DNA from 3 places in the Billgrantia desiderata genome. Region 3 is predicted to be linked to each of the others. Evidence: predicted binding sites of a transcription regulator. Region 3 holds the regulator's gene; each other region holds the start of a gene.
The links. The regulator LexA, encoded in region 3, represses DNA repair genes until DNA is damaged. The targets are predictions, from matches to a motif close to TACTGTNTANNTANACAGTA.
Positions count from the first base shown of each region.

Region 1: recA (recombinase RecA) is a predicted target of LexA. The motif match lies at 1,419-1,438, and genes of this name have one in related genera.
Region 2: C4S71_RS02450 (PA0069 family radical SAM protein) is a predicted target of LexA. The motif match lies at 1,335-1,354, and genes of this name have one in related genera.

Region 1 is NZ_FNVC01000025.1:69,631-71,898, forward strand. It holds gene C4S71_RS18630 (regulatory protein RecX) at 1-229, opposite strand, end outside; gene recA (recombinase RecA) at 263-1,327, opposite strand; gene C4S71_RS18640 (CinA family protein) at 1,476-2,003, opposite strand; gene mutS (DNA mismatch repair protein MutS) at 2,175-2,268, shown strand, end outside.
Region 2 is NZ_FNVC01000002.1:17,912-20,179, reverse strand. It holds gene C4S71_RS02455 (heavy metal translocating P-type ATPase) at 1-1,252, opposite strand, end outside; gene C4S71_RS02450 (PA0069 family radical SAM protein) at 1,370-2,268, shown strand, end outside.
Region 3 is NZ_FNVC01000001.1:64,956-67,223, reverse strand. It holds gene C4S71_RS00365 (TetR/AcrR family transcriptional regulator) at 1-238, opposite strand, end outside; gene lexA (transcriptional repressor LexA) at 435-1,082, shown strand; gene dinB (DNA polymerase IV) at 1,225-2,268, shown strand, end outside.

The sequences.
Region 1 (2,268 bases), on a different contig from region 3:
CCTGGCCGCGCGCGATGCGCGAGCGCACGAAGCTCTCGACGAAGCGGGTGTCGGACTGCAGGCCTTCGTCGACCAGGGCGTCGAGGCAGGCGGCTATCGCCTCGGCCGAGTGGGCTCGCGCCGCGAGCCGCTGGGCCAGCTCGGCGCGAGCGTACTCGCGCCGGGCCAGCAGGCGGATAGCGTCGTCCCGCGGGGACGACGCACGCTCGGAGCCGGGCTGCAATGGCATGGTTTAGCGCAACATGGTTTTAGAGCAGCATGCTTAGAGCAGGTCGTCCTCGCGCTCGGCCTCGGCGGCCAGCGGCTCGGCGACCTCCTCTTCCTTGGGCGCCGCCGTGGCCAGCAGCTGGCCGCGGATCTGGCTCTCGATCTCCTCCATCACCGCCGGGTTGTCCTCGAGGAACTGCGCGGCGTTGGCCTTGCCCTGACCGATCTTGTTGCCCTTGTAGCTGTACCAGGCGCCGGCCTTGTCGACCAGGTTGCACTGTACGCCAAGATCGATCACCTCACCGGCGTGGTAGATGCCCTTGCCGTAGAGAATCTGGAACTCGGCCTGACGGAACGGCGGTGCCACCTTGTTCTTCACCACCTTGACGCGGGTCTCGTTGCCGGTCACCTCGTCGCCCTGCTTGACCGAACCGGTGCGGCGGATGTCGAGGCGCACGCTGGCGTAGAACTTCAGTGCGTTGCCGCCGGTGGTGGTCTCGGGGCTGCCGAACATCACGCCGATCTTCATGCGGATCTGGTTGATGAACACCACCAGACAGTTGGCGTTCTTGATGTGGCCGGTGATCTTACGCAGCGCCTGGGACATCAGGCGCGCCTGCAGGCCGACGTGAGAGTCGCCCATCTCGCCCTCGATCTCGGCCCGCGGGGTGAGCGCCGCCACCGAGTCGATGATGATCACGTCGACGCCACCGGAGCGCACCAGCATGTCGCAGATCTCCAGCGCCTGCTCGCCGGTGTCCGGCTGCGATACCAGCAGGTCGTCGAGGTTGACGCCGAGCTTCTCGGCGTAGCTCGGGTCGAGGGCGTGCTCGGCATCGATGAAGGCGCAGGTCTTGCCCTGCTTCTGGGCCTGGGCGATCACCGACAGGGTCAGGGTGGTCTTGCCCGAGGATTCCGGACCGAAGATCTCCACCACGCGACCAAAGGGCAGGCCGCCGATGCCCAGGGCGATGTCCAGCCCCAGCGAACCGGTGGACACCGAGGGCATCGCCACCCGCGGCGCATCGCCCAGGCGCATCACGGTACCCTTGCCGAACTGCCGCTCGATCTGGGAAAGGGCGGCATTCAATGCCTTGGAACGATTTTCATCCTGTGCCATGAGGCTCTCCTCGCAGAACTCGCAGACGCTGCAAATGCAATGCTGCAAATACAATGATGAATGGTGGGCCGCCAAGGGGAGCACGCCCGGACACTGTATGGTTGGACAGTAGTATGACGAAAAAAACGCCGCGCGCCTAGTCACTCGTTCAACGTGCCTGCCCCGGCGGGTTCTCCAGGTAGCGAATCAGCCCGACGATGGCCTCGCGCACCGCCCGCTCGCGCACCGCCCGGCGGTCGCCGGGAAAGTGGAAGCGCTCGGCGCGCTGCTCATGCTCACTGCCCCAGGCCAGCCATACGGTGCCCACCGGCTTCTCCGGCGTACCGCCATCGGGCCCGGCCACGCCGCTGATCGCCACTCCCAGCTTGGCGCCGCTGTCACGACAGGCGCCCGCCACCATCGCCTCCACCACCTCGCCGCTGACGGCACCGTGTTGGGCGATCAGCGCCTCGGGCACGCCCAGCAGACGGGCCTTGGCCGCATTGGAATAGGTCACGTAGCCGGTCTCGAAGTAGTCCGAACTGCCCGCCACCGCGGTGATGGCACTGGCCACCCCGCCGCCGGTGCACGATTCGGCCGCAGTCACGCTGACGCCCTGCTCGCGGCAGCGCCGCCCGAGGCGCTCGGCCAGCGTGGTGAGATCGAGGTTGGCCAGGCTGGAAGCACTATGCGGCATGGTATCGCTCCTGATCGAATGGGACTGCCTGCCACCATAGCGCATCCTTTCCGCGGCGACAGGCCATCCTCTGCGCAGATTCCCGCCGGCCCCGAGCGTGTCGGCTCCGGGCCGTGCATGTTAACCTTGCCCTCCCACGCCCCATACAATCGACGAGCCAGCCGAGAACGCATGAACGACGCGGTCCAGACGGCCATGCCGGCCCACACCCCGATGATGGCCCAGTACCTGAAGATCAAGCGCGAGCATCCCGACGTGCTTCTCT
Region 2 (2,268 bases), on a different contig from region 3:
CGAAGGCCCCCGGGTCGCGAATCACCACGCCGCGCTCCAGGGCCTGGCCGCTGCCCGCCAGACCGGCCAGGGGAATCGCCAGGCCCACGGCGCAGGGGCAGGCCACCACCAGCACCGACAGCGCCCTCACCCAGGCCTCCTCGGTCGGCACGCCGGCCAGCCAGGTCGCCACCAGGGTAAGCAATGCCAGCACCACCGCCAGAGGACTGAGCCAGCCGGCGAAGCGGTCCGCCAGCCGCTGCAGCTCGCCCTTGCGCGCCTGCTGCCACCACATCTGCTCGCGCAGCCGGTCCAGACGACACTCGCCGGCGGGCGCGGTGACCTCGAATACCAGCGCCGCACCGCGGTTACGGCAGCCGGCCGCCACGGCATCGCCCGGCAGGCAGCGCCGCGGCGCGCTTTCGCCGGTCAGCGGTGAGAGGTCGAGCAACGCTTCGCCATCGCGGAGGACGCCATCCAGCGGCAGGGTCTCGCCGGGCTCGACGCGCAGCCGATCCCCCACCGCCACCGCTTCCAGCGCACAGGAGTGCCAGGCATCCGCCACCCAGCGCTGTACCTGCGCCGGCGGCCGATGCAACGCCTGGAGCGCACGCAGCCCGCGGTGGCGGCACAGGGTTTCCACCAGCCGACCGACCAGCAGCAGGGTGACCAACATCACCGCGGTATCGAAATAGACCTCCGGCGAGCCCAGCATCAGCAGCCACAGCGATACGCCCACCGCCGTCAGCGCGCCCAGCGCCACCAGCGCATCCATGCCGGGTCGCCATGCTCGGGTCGTGCGCCAGCCGGCACGGTAGAACGGCAGTGCCACGTAGGTGACGACCGGCAGGGCGAATGCGCCCGAAACCCAGGCCATGATCACGTCCAGCTCGGCACTGGGCATGGCACCGGCATAGATCAGCAGCGAGGCGAGCATGGTCCACATGCCGAAGGCCACGGCCATGAGCAGCCGCAGGGTGAGATAGCGGCTCTCGGCATCTAGCCGCGCTTCGGCATCGCCTATCGCTTCGGGGGGACCGAGGCGGTAGCCGAGCCGGCTCACGGCGGCGGCCAGCCGCGCCTCCTCGAGCGCCGGCGGCTGCCCCTGCACCAGCAGGGTGGCACTGGGGTAGTGCACGCTGGCGGCGCTGACGCCGGGCATGCGGGCCAGCTGTGCCTCGACGGCCAGGGCGCAGCTGGTGCACCACAGCCCCTGAACCGAGTAGAGCGCCTCGCCCTGGCGCTCGGATTGACTGTCGGAGATGGCATCCATACGGCAAAGCGTAAAGGAAACCCCGGACAAATGCCCGCCAGGTGGAGCCGTTGACGATTGGCACCTGGCCAATGCCCCACTATACTGTATATGAATACAGTTAAATGAAGGCTCGCCATGCCCCACTTCGACATCAAGCAAACGCGCAAGGGTCGCGGCGCCACCTACAACCCCAGCAACCGCTTCGCCCCCACCCACAGCGAAACGGAGGACGACGGCTGGTGGCAGGAGGAGATGCCGACGCGCCTGGCCACGGTGGTCAGCGAGGAGCGGGCACGCAGCGCGCTGGCGTGGAACGACTCCCCGGATCTGGCCTTCGACCGCTCCCTCAACCCCTACCGCGGCTGCGAACACGGCTGCATCTACTGCTATGCGCGACCGAGCCACGCCTACTGGGACATGTCGCCGGGCATCGACTTCGAGACCCGGCTGATTGCCCGCAGCGGCCTGGTGGATCGCCTGCGCGAGGAGTTCTGCAAGCGCAGCTACGTGTGTCGCCCCATTGCCTTCTCCGGCAACACCGACTGCTATCAGCCGCTGGAGGCGGAGCGCGGCACCAGCCGCGAGATACTGGGCTTCCTGCTTGAGTGCCGCCACCCGGTGTCGATCATCACCAAGAGCGCGCTGATCCTGCGCGACCTGGATCTGCTGGGGGAGCTGGCCCGCCGGCGGCTGGTGCGGGTGTCGATCAGCCTGACCAGCCTCGACACCGAACTCAAGCGCAGCCTGGAGCCCCGGGCCGCCTCCCCCGCCGCGCGCCTGCGCACCGTGCAGCGGCTGCACGAGGCCGGCATCCCGGTGGGGGTGATGGTGGCGCCGGTGATACCGGGCCTGACCGACCATGAGCTGGACCGCCTGCTGGCAGCGGCACGGGACGCCGGCGCGCAGTGGGCCGGCTGGACGCTGCTGCGCCTGCCACGGGAGGTGGCGCCGCTGTTCGAGGATTGGCTGGAGGCCCACTACCCCGAGCGGGCACGCAAGGTGATGAGTCTGGTGCGGCAGAGTCGCGGCGGTGC
Region 3 (2,268 bases):
CATGTTGCGCCTCGAGTTCATCGAGGGCGTGATGGAAACGCACCGTGAAAGGATCGAGATAGCGGGAGAATACCGCCTGAATCAGCGCCTTCTTGGAGCCGAAGTGATAGTTCACCGCCGCCAGATTGACGCGCGCCTTGCTGGTAATGGTGCGCAGTGAGGTCTCGGCAAAGCCGCGTTCGGCAAAAAGCACCTCGGCGGTATCGAGAATGCGCGTGACGGTATCGGTCTGGGCCATGATCAATTTCCGCTGGAAACGCCTGTTTTAAACATTACAAAAGTCTACGTCATTCGCTGCCTTCACACAATGCATAGCGTTGCCTCAGCGTTTTAAACGGCACTGTGAAACGCTGCCTAATGAACTTCACTTTTACTGGATAGACTTCCATGCTGTATACTTGCACAATAGAGCAAGACAGCCATCGGAGTTCGCCATGAGCCGCCCTCTCACCTCGCGCCAGCAGAACGTGTACGACTTCATCGTCAAGACCATGCAAGAGCTCGGCTACCCCCCCACTCGGGCCGAGATCGCCCGGGCCCTGGGTTTCCGCTCGCCGAATGCCGCCGAAGAGCACCTGCGTGCGCTGGAGCGCAAGGGCGTGATCCGGGTGATACGCGGCACTTCGCGCGGCATACGCCTGCCGGCTCAGGAGAACGATACCGCCGCTCTGGAGCCCAGCAGCGAGGGATTGCCGGTGATCGGTGAGGTCGCCGCCGGCAGCCCGATCCTCGCCGCCGAGCATATCGACCGCTACTGCCCGCTGCCGCCGGACTACTTCACGCCCCGCGCCGACTACCTGCTCAAGGTTCGCGGCCTGTCGATGAAGGATATCGGCATCCTCGAAGGCGACCTGCTGGCGGTCCATCGCACCGAGCGTGTGCGCGACGGCCAGATCGTGGTGGCACGCCTCGAAGACGAGGTGACAGTCAAGCGCTTTCATCGCCAGGGGCACCGCGTCGTGCTGGAAGCGGAGAATCCCGAGTTCGCTCCCATCGAGGTCGACCTGCGCCATCAGGAACTCGAGATCGAGGGGATTGGGGTGGGGGTCATACGCGGCGGCAACGGCCAAGCCTTGGGTTGATCGCTTCCTGAACTCGACCATACGGCGTTGGAGCTCTCCTCGGAATGCTCATTGACTACAACAGTCAACTCCGCTTCCTCGTCGAGCTCCGCCTAGTCTGGTCATCGCTCAGAAAGCGCTCCAGCTGAGCGGAACGACACTGATGAGTCGCAAGATTCTGCATGCCGACTGCGACTGCTTCTATGCCGCAGTGGAGATGCGCGACAACCCGGCGCTGCGTGAGGTGCCGCTGGCCATCGGCGGCAGCGCCGAGGGTCGCGGGGTGATCGCCACCTGCAACTATCCGGCGCGGGCCTATGGCATCCGCTCTGCCATGCCGACTGCCAGGGCTCTGCGCCTGTGCCCCCACCTGACCCTGCTCAAGGGTGACTTCGATCGCTACCGCGAAGCCTCGCAGCAGCTGCTGGCCATCTTCCACGAGCTGACTCCGCTGGTGGAACCGCTCTCGCTGGACGAGGCCTTCCTTGATGTTACCGACGTCACCCGCTTTTCTGGCAGCGCCACCTGGATGGCGCGCTGGTTGAAGGAGGAGTGCTTCAAACGCGTCGGGATCACCGTCTCGGTGGGCGCGGCCCCAGCGAAATTTCTGGCCAAGATCGCCAGCGACTGGGAGAAGCCGGACGGCCTCACCGTCATCGCCCCGGACCAGGTAGACGAGTTCCTGCGCCAGTTGCCCGTGACCAAGCTGCACGGGGTCGGCCCGGCCACGGCCAAGCGTCTCGAGACGCTCGAGATCGTCACCTGCGAAGATCTGCAGCAGGTTCCGCTGGAACGCCTGCTGCAGGAGTTCGGCAAGTTCGGTCGCCGACTGTTCGAACTGTCGCGGGGCATCGACGAGCGGCCGGTGCGTATCGAGCGCGAGCGCAAGTCGGTGAGCGTGGAGACCACCTTTGCCAGCGATCTGCCCGATCTGGCCCAGTGCTACGAACAGTTGATCCCGCTCTGCGAGCGGCTGGAGGCGCGTCTGGCTCGCCACGGCCACCCGCCCGTGTCGGGCGCCTTCGTGAAGGTACGCTTCGACGACTTTTCTTTGACCACGCTGGACTCCCGCGGCGCTTCACCCAGCGCGGAGACCTTCGCCTCGCTGATGGAACAGGCCTGGGCCAGACAACGGCGACCGGTGCGCCTGCTCGGCGTGGGCGTGAGGCTGGTGTCGGACGATGCCAGGCGCCAGCTCAGCCTGCCC